DNA from 2 places in the Streptomyces sp. NPDC001852 genome. Region 1 is predicted to be linked to the other one. Evidence: riboswitches for the same ligand, from Rfam matches in the RefSeq annotation. Region 1 holds a riboswitch; the other holds the start of a gene.
What was found. A riboswitch is a leader RNA that binds a small molecule or an ion and turns the genes downstream of it on or off. The one in region 1 is predicted to bind glycine.
Positions count from the first base shown of each region.

Region 2: linked by a shared signal. The riboswitch ahead of gcvT (glycine cleavage system aminomethyltransferase GcvT) and the one ahead of gcvP (aminomethyl-transferring glycine dehydrogenase) in region 1 are both predicted to bind glycine.

Region 1 covers NZ_JBIATN010000006.1:375,791-382,882, reverse strand. The annotation lists gene ACFYZB_RS13850 (FHA domain-containing protein) at 1-664, shown strand, start outside; gene ACFYZB_RS13845 (MerR family transcriptional regulator) at 709-1,446, shown strand; gene ACFYZB_RS13840 (bifunctional nuclease family protein) at 1,532-2,005, shown strand; gene ACFYZB_RS13835 (MerR family transcriptional regulator) at 2,233-2,916, shown strand; gene ACFYZB_RS13830 (DNA polymerase IV) at 2,972-4,417, shown strand; gene ACFYZB_RS13825 (PRC-barrel domain-containing protein) at 4,339-4,710, opposite strand; glycine riboswitch at 4,830-4,924, shown strand; gene gcvP (aminomethyl-transferring glycine dehydrogenase) at 5,093-7,092, shown strand, end outside.
Region 2 covers NZ_JBIATN010000028.1:78,525-85,616, reverse strand. The annotation lists gene glyA (serine hydroxymethyltransferase) at 1-162, opposite strand, end outside; gene gcvH (glycine cleavage system protein GcvH) at 177-554, opposite strand; gene gcvT (glycine cleavage system aminomethyltransferase GcvT) at 663-1,790, opposite strand; glycine riboswitch at 1,943-2,040, opposite strand; gene ACFYZB_RS35970 (AAA family ATPase) at 2,220-2,864, shown strand; gene ACFYZB_RS35965 (enhanced serine sensitivity protein SseB) at 2,931-3,722, shown strand; gene ACFYZB_RS35960 (enhanced serine sensitivity protein SseB C-terminal domain-containing protein) at 3,886-4,677, shown strand; gene ACFYZB_RS35955 (ABC transporter permease) at 5,050-6,048, shown strand; gene ACFYZB_RS35950 (ABC transporter substrate-binding protein) at 6,075-7,092, shown strand, end outside.

The DNA.
Region 1 (7,092 bases):
GGTTGACCCTGCCCAGTCCGGCGGCATAGGTTTCGGGCAACCGTCAACCTCAGGTGCGGGTGGAGGGTTCGCCCCCGGTCCGTACGCGTCCAACGCCCCGGCGGGGCAGCCGCAGGAGGATCCGTCGATGTCGGTCCTGGTGTGTACGAGGTGCGGTAACCGCAACGCGGAGAACGCCCGCTTCTGCTCCAACTGTGGCGCGCCGCTGCGCCCCGGGGTGGCGCCGGAGCGTGCCGCCGAGACGACGTCCACGATCTCGATCTCCGGTCTCGAGGCCTACGACTCCGAGGTCACCGGCCAGACGCAGGTGCCCATGCTGTCGCCCGAGGCGCAGGCCGCGGTGGACGCGCTGCCGATGGGCTCGGCACTCCTGGTGGTCCGCCGGGGACCGAACTCGGGCAGCCGCTTCCTGCTGGACAGCGACCTGACCACGGCCGGACGCCACCCGCAGAGCGACATCTTCCTGGACGACGTCACGGTCTCGCGCCGGCACGTGGAGTTCCGGCGCTCCCCGGACGGCTCGTTCACCGTGGCCGACGTGGGCAGTCTGAACGGCACGTACGTCAACCGCGAGCGGATCGACCAGGTCGCCCTGTCGAACGGTGACGAGGTGCAGATCGGCAAGTACCGGCTGGTGTTCTACGCGAGCCGGCAGGGCATCTGACCCGCCCCCGGACCGGTGTCCGGGGGGACTCCCAGGGAAGGTCCATGCTTCAAACACCGAGCGGCGGTGCCGGGAGCGGTACCGCCGCCAGGGACAGTGGGCTGATGAGCATCGGCACGGTGCTGAACGCGCTGCGCGACGAGTTCCCCGAAGTCACCATCTCCAAGATCCGTTTCCTGGAGTCGGAGGGGCTCATCGAGCCGCAGCGGACCCCGTCGGGGTACCGCAAGTTCAGCGCCGGGGATGTCGAGCGCCTGGCGCATGTGCTGCGGATGCAGCGGGACCACTATCTGCCGCTCAAGGTGATCCGCGAGCACCTGGACGCCATGGAGCGGGGCGAGGCCGTCCAGCTGCCCGTGGTGGGCCGACAGCGCACGAGTGAGGACGCTCCGGAGCAGGCCACGGCGCCCACGGTGGCACGGATCGGCAGGACCGAGCTGATGGCGGCCGCGGAGATCGACGAGGGCGACCTCAAGGAGTGGGAGTCGTACGGGCTCATCGCTCCCCTGGAGGACGGGGCGTACGACGCCGAGGCGGTCACCGTGGCCTCGCTCGTCGCCGAGCTGGGCCGGTTCGGGATCGAGCCACGGCACCTGCGGGTGATGAAGGCGGCCGCCGACCGCGAGGCCGGGCTGGTCGACCAGGTGGTGGCCCCGCTCAGGCGCCACCGCAACCCGCAGACCAGGGCCCATGCCGAGGCCCGCACGAAGGAGCTGGCGGCGCTCACGGTGAAACTGCACGCGGCGCTGGTGCAGACCGCCCTCGGGGTACGGCTGCCGTGAACGCCCGGAGCCGCCGGCGGCCGGATCGGGCACCTGTTCCCGGCCCGACTACCCAAACATCCCGGGCACGGCCTAGGGTTGCTGTGTGAACGAGCTCGATGTCGTAGGTGTCCGGGTCGAAATGCCCTCCAACCAACCGATCGTGCTCCTGCGCGAAGTGGGAGGCGACCGTTACCTCCCCATCTGGATCGGGCCGGGGGAGGCGACGGCGATCGCTTTCGCCCAGCAGGGCATGGCCCCCGCCAGGCCGCTGACCCACGACCTGTTCAAGGACGTGCTGGAGGCCGTGGGCCAGGAGCTGACCGAAGTACGCATCACCGATCTGCGGGAAGGTGTTTTCTACGCGGAGCTGGTCTTCGCCAGCGGCGTCGAGGTCAGCGCGCGTCCCTCCGATGCCATAGCGCTGGCCCTGCGCACCGGAACGCCGATCTACGGCAGTGACGCGGTGCTGGACGACGCCGGCATCGCCATCCCGGACGAGCAGGAGGACGAGGTGGAGAAGTTCCGCGAGTTCCTCGACCAGATCTCGCCCGAGGACTTCGGCACCAGCAGCCAGTGAAGACGAACGCCGGTGAGCGTCGGCACCCCGTGCACGGGCACGTGCCACCGGCCATTGAGAGCGTCCTAGGCCCTCCCCCGAACGCATTCGGCTAGCCTTTCCCCGCGGTGGGACACGGGAAACCACTCCTAGGGTGATTATCACTCGGCGTGCCGAGTGTGGCGATCGTTGACGCACCCCTGGTGACTGCCTACCGTCGTGAGGGCAGGTCAAGGACGGAGGTCGGCGTGAGAACCAGCGGCGACGGTACGGCTGGGGGTGCCCCCGGACGCGGGTTCGGGGAGAGCGGTCCGTACCCTCCCCCGAGCTCTCAGCTGCGTTCGAACAGGGGGTACCCCCAGCCGAGCAGCGCGGTCGATCACGCCCCGCAGCGGCCAACGGTGGTGCCGAACGGCGGAGGGGCGGCGTCCATGGGGTCGGAACAGATCGGTTACCGCGGCCCGACGGCCTGCGCGGCCGCGGGCATCACCTACCGGCAGCTGGACTACTGGGCGCGCACCGGTCTGGTCGAGCCGAGCGTGCGGCCCGCGTACGGATCGGGCACGCAGCGGCTGTACAGCTTTCGTGACGTCGTCGTACTGAAGATCGTCAAGCGCTTCCTGGACACCGGGGTCTCGCTGCAGAACATCCGCACGGCCGTGCAGCACCTCAGGGAACGCGGTTTCCGCGACCTGGAGCGGATGACCCTGATGAGCGATGGCGCCACGGTGTACGAGTGCTCCTCGCCGGACGAGGTCCACGCCCTGCTCCAGGGCGGTCAGGGCATCTTCGGGATCGCCGTCGGCGTGGTGTGGCGGGACGTGGAAAGCGCGCTCTCCCAGCTGCACGGCGAGCGCATCGACACCGGGGAGACCCTCGTCGGGCACAACCCCGCGGACGAACTGGCGCGGCGCCGCAACCGGGCGGTCTGACACCGGTCCCGTCCGCGGCGGGGCATTGTCAGTGCCGTGGTGCAGCATCGGAGATGTGAGAAACGCGCCCACGATCCTGCATCTCGACATGGATGCCTTCTACGCCTCGGTGGAGCAGGCATCCAAGCCGAGCCTGCGCGGGAAGGCGGTCGTCGTGGGCGGGCTCGGACCGCGCGGGGTGGTGGCCACCGCGTCGTACGAGGCACGGGTCTTCGGGGTCCACTCGGCGATGCCCATGGCCCAGGCGCGCCGGCTGGCACCCAATGCCGCGTATCTGGTGCCGCGCTTCACCGTGTACCGGGCGATCAGCGAGCAGGTGATGGCACTGCTGCGGGAGCTGTCGCCGCTGGTGGAGCCGCTCAGCCTGGACGAGGCGTTCGTGGATCTGGAGGCGGGCGGGACGGCCTGGGACGAGGAGTCGGCGCGGCTGGCCGGGATCAAGCTGCGCGCGGACATCAGGGCGGTCACCGGGCTGACCGGATCGGTGGGACTCGCCGCCTCCAAGATGCTCGCCAAGATCGCCTCGGAGCAGGCCAAGCCGGACGGCCTGGTGGTCATCGAGCCGGGGTCCGAGCGGGCGTTGCTGGCCCCGATGCCGGTGCGGACGCTGCCGGGGGTCGGTCCGGCCACCGGGGACCATCTGCGCAGGGCGGGGATCACCACGGTCGAGGAGCTGGCCGAAGCGGGCGAGGACGAGCTGGTCCGGCTGCTCGGCAAGGCGCACGGGCACGCGCTGTACGCCATGGCCCTGGCCCACGACGAGCGGCCCGTGGTCGCCGAGCGCGAGGCGAAGTCGGTGTCGGTCGAGGACACCTACGACGTGGACATCCATGACCGGCTGCGGATCGGGCTGGAGGTGCAGCGGCTCGCCGACCGGTGCGTGGGGCGGCTGCGCGGAGCCAGGCTGTCGGGGCGGACGATCGTGCTGAAGGTACGGCGGTACGACTTCTCGACGCTGACCAGGTCGGAGACGTTGCGGGGGCCGACGGACGATCCGGCGGTGGTGCGGGAGGCGGCGGCGCGGCTGCTGGACTCCGTGGACACCACGGGCGGGGTACGGCTGCTGGGGGTGGGCGTCTCCGGGCTCGCCGACTACACGCAGGAGGATCTGTTCGCGCAGGCCCTGCCCGCGCGGGCGGCGGAGGCGCCGGAGGAGGCCGAGGCCGAGGTGGTCGTGGAGCGGCCGGAGCCCGTGGAAAGGCACTGGCGGGCGGGACAGGACGTCCGGCACGCGGAGTACGGGCACGGGTGGGTGCAGGGGAGTGGGCTGGGGCGGGTCACCGTGCGCTTCGAGACGCCGCAGTCCGCTCCGGGGCGGGTGCGGACGTTCTTCGTCGAGGATCCTGCGCTGGAGGCCGCTGATCCGTTGCCCTTGGTCTCGGATCACCGGCACGGGGCTCCGCCCCGGACCCCTGAGGACGATCAGGTTTCCTCCGACCCCGCCAGCTTGCCGAATTCGTGGTCCGGGGCCGAGGCAGGTGAGGCCACGTCGAGGCCGTAGTGGTGGTAGAGCTGGAGCTCCTGCTCGGGGGAGAGGTGGCGGCCCACGCCGAAGTCCGGGGCGTCCCTGATCAGCGCGCGGTCGAAGGGGACACGGAGGGTGCCCTCGATCAGTTCGCTCGGCTCCAGGGGGACGAAGGCGTCGCGGGAGAACAGGCCGGTGCGTATGGCCGCCCACTCGGGCACGCCGGTCGCGTCGTCGAGGTACACCTCGTCGATGGTGCCGATCTTGGTGCCGTTGCGGTCGAACGCCTTGCGGCCGATCAGGTTGCGCGGATCGATGTCGGTCTGCACGGTCCCTCTCCCTCCACGTGGTCGCAACTCATCCGTAAGCACTACAAAAGAGCACATTCAGGGAGGCGGCCACTCGAGGGCTCGGGCGTTGACCTCGCTGGTAGGCTGACAGCGGCTGCTGACCCCGTGCGGGAGAGTCCTCCGACCACCTCGGAGGCGCCGAAGGAGCAAATCCTCCCCGGAATCTCTCAGGCTCACGTACCGCACGGACGAGGTCACTCTGGAAAGCAGGGCGGGTGTCGACGGCTCCCGCTCTCACCGACGGTGAAAACCGGGACGTACCCGGTGAAGCTCTCAGGTTGAGATGACAGAGGGGGAGGCCGTCCGGGCACCCGCGCCGTGGTGCCCTTCGAAGGTCGCGTCAGACCAGGAGGCCTCCGCAATGACCGCCCATCGTATTCCGCTCTCGGAGCTCGAAGCGGGCATCCCGTTCGAGCAGCGCCACATCGGGCCCGACCAGGAGGCGCGGGCCAAGATGCTCGCGCAGGTCGGCTACGGTTCGCTGGACGAGCTGACCGCCGCGGCGGTCCCGGATGTGATCAAGAACGCCGACGCCCTCGACCTGCCGGGCGCCCGTACCGAGGCCGAGGTGCTCGCCGAGCTGCGCTCGCTCGCCGACCGCAACCAGGTCCTCGACTCCATGATCGGCCTCGGCTACTACGGCACCTTCACGCCGCCGGTCATCCTGCGCAACGTCATGGAGAACCCGGCCTGGTACACGGCCTACACGCCGTACCAGCCGGAGATCTCCCAGGGGCGGCTGGAAGCCCTGCTGAACTTCCAGACCGTGGTCGCCGACCTCACCGGCCTGCCGACCTCCGGTGCCTCCCTGCTGGACGAGGGCACCGCCGCCGCCGAGGCCTTGGCGCTGTCCCGGCGCATGGGCAAGAACAAGAAGGGCCTCTTCCTGGTCGACGCGGACGCGCTTCCGCAGACCATCGCCGTCATCCAGACCCGCGCCGAGCCGACCGGCGTCGAGGTGGTCGTCGCCGACCTCGGCGACGGCATCCCGGCCGACATCGCCGCGCGTGACATCAACGGCGTGCTGATCCAGTACCCGGGCGCCTCCGGTGCCGTACGCGACATCAAGCCGGTCATCGACCAGGCGCACGAGCTCGGCGCGCTCGTCACCGTCGCCGCCGACCTGCTCGCCCTGACGCTGCTGACCTCGCCCGGCGAGCTCGGCGCCGACATCGCCGTCGGCACCACCCAGCGCTTCGGCGTGCCGATGGGCTTCGGCGGTCCGCACGCCGGCTACATGGCGGTGCACGAGAAGTTCGCGCGCAGCCTGCCCGGCCGCCTCGTGGGCGTCTCCGTCGACGCCGACGGGAACAAGGCCTACCGGCTCGCGCTGCAGACCCGTGAGCAGCACATCCGCCGGGAGAAGGCGACCAGCAACATCTGCACCGCGCAGGTGCTGCTGGCCGTGATGGCCGGCATGTACGCCGTCTACCACGGGCCGGAGGGCCTGAAGACCATCGCCCGCCGCACGCACCGGTACGCCACCCTCCTCGCCGAGGGCCTGAAGGCCGGCGGGGTCGAGATCGTGCACGGCGCCTTCTTCGACACCCTCACCGCGCGCGTGCCCGGCCAGGCCGCCGAGATCGTCGCCGCCGCGCGGGAGAACGGCGTCAACCTCCACCTGACCGACGCCGACCACGTCTCCCTGGCCTGCGACGAGACCACCAAGCGGGCCCAGCTGGAGGCCGTCTGGTCCGCCTTCGGCGTCAAGGGCGACATCGAGGCCCTCGACGAGACCGCCGAGGACGCCCTGCCCGAGGCGCTGCTGCGCACCGACACGTACCTCACCCACCCGGTCTTCCACCAGCACCGCTCCGAGACGGCGATGCTGCGTTACCTGCGCAGGCTGGCCGACCGCGACTACGCGCTCGACCGCGGCATGATCCCGCTGGGCTCCTGCACCATGAAGCTCAACGCGACCACCGAGATGGAGCCGGTCACCTGGCCCGAGTTCGGTCAGCTGCACCCCTTCGCGCCCGCCGAACAGGCCGAGGGCTACCTCACGCTCATCCGTGAGCTGGAGGAACGTCTCGCCGAGGTCACCGGCTACGACAAGGTCTCCCTGCAGCCGAACGCCGGTTCACAGGGCGAGCTGGCCGGTCTGCTCGCCGTACGCGGCTACCACCGGGCCAACGGCGACGAGCAGCGCATCGTCTGCCTCATCCCGTCCTCCGCGCACGGCACCAACGCCGCCAGCGCCGTGATGGCCGGCATGAAGGTCGTCGTCGTCAAGACCGCCGAGGACGGCGAGATCGACGTCGAGGACCTGCGGGCGAAGATCGAGCAGTACCGCGACGAGCTGGCGGTACTGATGATCACCTACCCGTCGACGCACGGCGTGTTCGAGGAGCACGTCGCCGA
Region 2 (7,092 bases), on a different contig from region 1:
CTTGTTGGTGAGGACGGAGCCCTGCGCCTCCATCACCGCGAGCGGCGCGAAGTTCTCGGAGGCGATCATCTCGAGCGTGGACTGCTGCCGGTTCAGCTCGGCGTCGACCGCGGCGGCGATCTCCGGGTCCAGCTCGTGCAGGGACGTGTTCAGGACGGTCATACGGCTACGACTCCTCAGCCGGCGTTCTGGGCGGTGTACTCGTCGGCGGAGAGCAGGTCGGCCGGCTCCTCCGCGACGCGCACCTTGAACAGCCAGCCGCCCTCGAAGGGCTCGGAGTTCACCAGCGAGGGGTCGTTGACGACGTCCTCGTTGATCTCGGTGACCTCACCGGTGACCGGCGAGTACAGGTCGGAGACCGACTTGGTCGACTCCAGCTCGCCGCAGGTCTCGCCCGCGGTCACCGTGGAGCCGACCTCGGGGAGCTGGGCGTAGACGACATCGCCGAGCGCGTTGGCCGCGAACTCGGTGATACCGACCGTCGAGACGCCGTCCTCGGCGGCCGACAGCCACTCGTGCTCCTTGCTGTAGCGCAGCTGCTGGGGGTTGCTCATGGCCTGAATTCTCCTGTACGCGCGGGAGTGCTGATGAAGGGGGACTGCTGAGACCGCTGGTGAGCGGCGGAAACGTGCGCGGGGTCACACGGTGACCGCGCCCAGTGTCTACTTCTGGCGCTTGTAGAACGGCAGCGCCACGACCTCGTACGGCTCGTGGCTGCCCCGGATGTCCACGCCGACGCCCTCGGTGCCCGGCGCCGCGTGCGCCGCGTCGACGTAGGCCATGGCGATCGGCTTGCCCAGGGTGGGGGAGGGGGCGCCGGAGGTCACCTCGCCGATCACCTCGCCGCCGGCGACGACGGCGTACCCGGCGCGCGGCACCCGGCGGCCCTCGGCGACCAGGCCGACGAGGACGCGCGGGGGGTTCTCCTGAGCCTTGGCGGCGGCCTGCTCGAGCGCCTCGCGCCCGACGAAGTCGCCCTCCTTCTCGAACTTCACCACCCGGCCGAGCCCGGCGTCGAAGGGGGTGAGGGAGGTGGTCAGCTCGTGCCCGTACAGCGGCATGCCCGCCTCCAGGCGCAGGGTGTCCCGGCAGGACAGGCCGCACGGGACCAGGCCGACGCCCTCGCCGGCCTTGGTCAGCGCCTGCCACAGCTCGACCGCGTGCCCGGGCTTCACGAACAGCTCGAAGCCGTCCTCGCCGGTGTACCCGGTGCGGGCGATCAGGGCCGGGACGCCGGCGACCGTGCCGGGCAGTCCGGCGTAGTACTTCAGGCCGTCGAGGTCGGCGTCGGTGAGGGACTTCAGGATGCCGGGGGACTCGGGGCCCTGGACGGCGATCAGCGCGTACGCGTCCCGGTCGTCGCGGACCTCGGCGTCGAAGCCGGCGGAACGCTCGGCGAGGGCGTCCAGCACCACCTGGGCGTTGGAGGCGTTGGCGACGACCATGTACTCGGTCTCGGCGAGCCGGTAGACGATCAGGTCGTCCAGGATGCCGCCGTCGGCCTGGCAGATCATGGTGTAGCGGGCGCGGCCCACGCCGACGGAGGCGATGTTGCCGACCAGCGCGAAGTTCAGGAAGGCGGCCGCCCCGGCGCCGGTGACGGTGATCTCGCCCATGTGGGAGAGGTCGAAGAGACCCGCCTTCGTCCGCACGGCGAGGTGCTCGTCGCGCTCGGAGCCGTAGCGCAGCGGCATGTCCCAGCCGGCGAAGTCGGTCATCGTCGCACCGAGCGAGCGATGCAGCGCATCCAGTGCGGTGTGGCGCAGCTCAGTGGGTTCGGTACTGCTCATCGGTCGGTCGTCTCCCAGGGAATGACAGGCGAGGAACGTTCCTCCCCATCTGTCATCGGAACCTGAGAGGTTCGCCGGGACCGCCACGGGGGCGATCACGGCTTGCACCTTGGGTGGAGCCACTGACACAGCGGCCCGCTTTTCAGATGTGCCTCGCCCGCGCGGTAACGGGGCCTGAGAGATTCAAGGGAGGGACTTGCTCCTTCGGCGTCCCAGCGAAGGCTGCTGGGAACTCTCCCGCGCGGATTCAAGCGGCCGGTATGCAGTTGGCGGCCACATCATTGCACGCCGCACCCCCGCCCGTCAGGGGCCGCATCTGCAACCGGGCTGTGGCAGGACGCGTACGAAACCGCCGGGCATCGTGCATTACCTTCCCTTTGCATTCGGCGGGCATGGATATTGCCAAGCCCGAGGGGGAGGACGATCACGGTGAACAGGACCCCGGTGTACGCCACCGTCACCACCGGCATCGCGGTGCCCGGGCAGCGCCCCGCCCCCGCCCAGGCCGTCCGCGACCTGCGCGACCGCGCCGGCCGCGGCCCCCGCGCCCTGGCCTTCGGCCCCCGCGACCTGGTGGTGATCACCGGCCTGCCCGGCAGCGGCAAGTCCACCCTGATGCACCGCGCGGTCACCGGCCCCCGCATCGACTCCCAGGACACCCGCGACCGCTTCGCGGCCCGCCTGCCGGGCTTCCTCCCCTACGCCCTCTACCGCCCCCTGGTCCGCCTCGCCCACTACGCCGGCCTGCGCCGCGCCCTGCGCACCGGCGAGGGTGTCGTCGTGCACGACTGCGGCACCCAGCCCTGGGTGCGCGCCTGGCTCGCCCGCGAGGCCCGCCGCCGTGGCGGCACCCTTCATCTGATCCTGCTCGACGTCACCCCCGAGGCCGCCCGAGCGGGCCAGCGCGAGCGCGGCCGGGGCGTGTCCGCCCACGCCTTCCGCCGCCACCGCCGTACGGCCGCCCGCCTGCTCGCCGCGGTCGAGCGCGGCGAGCTGCCCGCGGGCTGCGGCGCCGCCGTGCTGCTGGACCGGCCGGCGGCGGACGCCCTGCAGCGGATCACCTTCACGAGGTGAGGCCCTGTCGCAGTCACCCGCTAGCCTTCATGGTCACAGCAGTGATTCCCAGCAGGCGGTAGGCAGATGGACTTCCCGGCGGACGTTCCCGCGGACTTCCCGGCACAGGCGCACCCCCAGCCCCACGGCGGCTGGCCCGGCAACGAGCTGGAGGAGGTGCTCTCGGCCTCCCTCGGCATACCCGCCGCGGCCGGCCGGATCATCGACGTGCTGGGCCGGAGCCTGCTCTGGATCCCGCTGCCCAACGGCGGCGGCCCGGACAGCGGCCCGCTCGACCTGCCCACGCTGGAGATCGAGGGCCAGGTCTACGTCCCGGTGTTCAGCTCCGAGGAGCAGCTGCGCCAGGCGACGGGCTCCCACATGTCGTACACCATCGCCCCCGCCGTGGAGTTCGCCCGCGGCCTGCCCCCGCAGGTCGGCATCGCGGTGAACCCCGACGCGCTGGTCGGCATCCCGCTCCCGCCCGCTGCGGTGGCCGAGCTGTGCCGGGCCGGCCGCACCCCGCTGGACGGCCCGAACACCGGCGCCCGGGTCCGCCTCTTCGAGCCCGACTGGCAGGACGACCCGGTCGACTTCCTCTCCGCCGCCTCCGCGGAGTTCGCCGAGACCGGCGTGGTCCTCACCGCCCGCCGCTGCCTGGCCGCCATCGAGACGGACGAGCCGGTCATGTTCGTGGGCGTCGAGCTCTCCCGGTGGGAGGGCGACCTGCGCACCCTGCCCCTCCAGGCCCTGGGCAGAGCCCTCGCCGGCGTCCCGGTCGCGTGGCCGGTCAACCTGGTCCTCATGGACGTCACGGACGACCCGGTGTCCGAATGGATGAAGGCGAACGTCCGCCCCTTCTATCAGTACGGCCACTGAGGCGCCCCTGAGGGGCGCGGGGCCGTGTCCGATATGCGGCTCCGCCGCAGGGGCGCCACGAGCCACGACGCACCCGCACCCGCGCACGTACCCAAGGCGGCAACCCCGTGGGCGCTTAAGCTGTCCCCAAACACGGGGCACAGAAAAGAGAAGGGCACGACAGGTGAGCGCGAGCCACAGCGGCAGCGTCGGCGTGGAACACACGCTGCGCCAGGTCACCCCCGGCCGCTACGACGCCTACGAGGCCCTGCTCCGCGCCCTCGCCACCCCCTCCTCCGGTCAGATCTGGATGCTCCTGTGGCACGGCCAGGCCGGCTCCCCTGACGCCCAGTACGGGAACATGGAGGTCGACGGCTTCCAGTACGCCCCCTGCGTCACCTCCGCCCAGGAGCTCTCGGCCAGCGGCTGGAACCGGTCGTACGAGGTCGTCGACGGGCTCGACGTGGCCCGCACCCTCTATCCCGACCACTACGGCCTCTGGCTCAACCCGCACGCGCCCGGCGGCGGCCTCGGCATCCCCTGGCTGGACCTGCGCCGTATCGCCACGGGCCTGGACCGCCAGCCCGCGGGCCCCCTCCGGCTGGCCGAGCCCGGGATCGAGATCCCGCAGTTCTACGCCCTTCTCACGCAGAACGCCCACCGCACCCCGGCCCTGCGCTCCCTGCGCCGCGCCTGGGTGCAGCCGGCGCTCGGAGCGCCGTACCTCGCCATCGGCCTGGACGTGTACGACACCTCCCCGGCCGCGGTCGACTCGGTGCGCGCGATGATGCAGCAGTCCGTCGGCGCCGTACCGGAGGGCCTGCCGGTCTCGACGGTCGCGATGACCGACGACTACGACCCGGTCGTGATGTGGATGCGGGCCAACGCGCGCCCGTTCTACGACCGCGAGGCCCACGCGGCACCGGCGCCGGCGACCGGTCCAGGATACGGATACACCAGCCCACGGCCCTACTGAGCCGATCGATGTGACGCCGGTCACGATGGGTGCCCGGGTCCTCAACTCCCCTGTTCACCGGCCCGGTTCGGGGCGGGGCGCCCCTCATGATCCACGTCCGACAGGCGATCTTTTCTGTTCGGATAACGGAATCCCCTAGGTGGCATCACGTTTACGCATACTTTCTCCATCAGGCCTGGCGCCTGATCGAGAGCGCGTTGAAGACTCGCCTCTCAAGACGCGAGGCCATCGATCCTGTGCTCGAACCAGTCACAGGACCAGCTGGATCTCTGGGCCGTCACCAAGGTGCGGCCGGCGCAGGGTAAGTGAACCAAGCCGCCCACAGCGGCGGACAAAGGCCGGTCACCACCGGCGAGAGGGGTCAGGTCAACTGTGACCGCACCGATCGAGACCACCGGCGCGGAGGCCGGAGCGCCTCCCGAGTCCGTGCTCGCCGGGGCCAAGAAGAGCCAGATCGAAGGGCGTTCACTCAGCCAGATCGCCTGGACCCGGTTCAAGCGGGACAAGGTGGCCGTGGCGGGCGGGATCGTCGTCATCCTGCTCGTGCTGATGGCGGTGCTCGCCAAGCCGATCGAGTGGATCTTCGGGCTCGACCCGGACAAGTTCCACCAGGACCTCATCGACCCGGCGCTCCTGGCGCCCAAGGGCGGCTGGGGCGGCATGAGCTGGGCCCATCCCCTGGGTGTGGACCCGCAGTACGGCCGCGACATGCTCGCCCGCATCATCGACGGCTCCTGGGTCTCCCTCCTGGTCGCCGGCGGCGCCACCCTCCTCTCGGTGGTCATCGGCACCGTGCTGGGTGTCATCGCCGGCTACTACGGCGGCTGGGTCGACAGCCTCATCAGCAAGCTCATGGACACCTTCCTGGCCTTCCCGCTGCTGCTGTTCGCCATCGCGATCTCGGCCTCGGTGCAGGACGGGTTCTTCGGGCTCAACGGCCTGCCGCTGCGGATCTCCGTGCTGATCTTCGTGATCGGCTTCTTCAGCTGGCCCTACATCGGCCGTATCGTGCGCGCCCAGACGATGACCCTGCGCAGGCGGGAGTTCGTCGAGGCCGCCACCAGTCTGGGAGCCCGTGGCCCGTACATCCTGTTCCGGGAACTGCTCCCCAACCTCGTCGCGCCGATCCTCGTCTACTCGACGCTGATCATCCCGACGAACATCCTCTTCGAGGCTGCGCTGAGCTTCCTCGGAGTCGGTATCGCTCCGCCGCAGGCTTCATGGGGCGGCATGCTCAGCAACGCCGTGGATCTCTACACCGCAGATCCGCAGTACATGTTCGTGCCCGGACTGGCGATCTTCATCACCGTCCTGGCCTTCAACCTGCTGGGTGACGGGCTGCGTGACGCGCTCGACCCTCGCAGCAAGTGATCCATCGATAGAGGGGCTTACCTCACGTGAAGACCAGAAGGGTTATCACCGCCGCGGCCACGGTCACGGTGCTCTCCCTGAGCGCGGCCGCCTGTGGCGGTGGGGGCAAGAGCAGCAGTGGCGGCGGCAGCGGTAGCAAGGACGCGGCACTGAACTCCATCGTCAACGCGTCCACCAAGAAGGGGGGTACGGTCACGCTGGAGGACTCCGACGTGCCGGACTCCCTGGACCCGGGCAACACCTACTACGGCTTCGTGCAGAACTTCTCGCGCCTGTACGCGCGGACGCTCGTCACGTTCAAGCCGGCCGCGGGCAAGGACGGCCTCACGGTCGTCCCGGACCTCGCGACGTCCCTCGGCACGCCGAGCAAGGACGCCAAGACCTGGACCTACCACCTGCGTCCGGGCCTGAAGTTCGACGACGGGTCCCCGATCACGTCCAAGGACGTCAAGTACGCCATCGAGCGCTCCAACTTCGCGCCCGAGGCCCTGTCCAACGGACCGACGTACTTCAAGGCGTACCTGCAGGGCGGCGACAAGTACAAGGGCCCGTACAAGGACAAGAACGGCCTGGCGTCCATCGGCACCCCGGACGACACCACGATCGTCTTCCACCTGAACCAGCCGTTCGCCGACTTCGACTACCTGGCGACCTTCTCCCAGACGGCCCCCGTGCCGCAGGCGAAGGACGACGGTGCGAAGTACGTCCAGCACATCGTGTCCTCCGGTCCCTACAAGTTCTCGTCGTACGAGGAGGGCGCCAGCGCCAGTCTCGTCCGCAACCCGAACTGGGACCCGAAGACGGACCCGATCCGCAAGGCGCTGCCGGACAAGATCAACATCAAGTTCAAGGTCAACCCGGTCTCGATCGACAACGACCTGCTGGCTGACAAGATCACGGCCGACATCGCGGGCGCCGGTGTGCAGCCGCAGACCCAGCCGCGCATCCTGGCCGGCAAGTACGCCAAGCAGACGGACAACTCCTACGCCGGCGCCACCTCGTACATGGCGCTGAACCAGCACGTCGCGCCGTTCGACAACATCC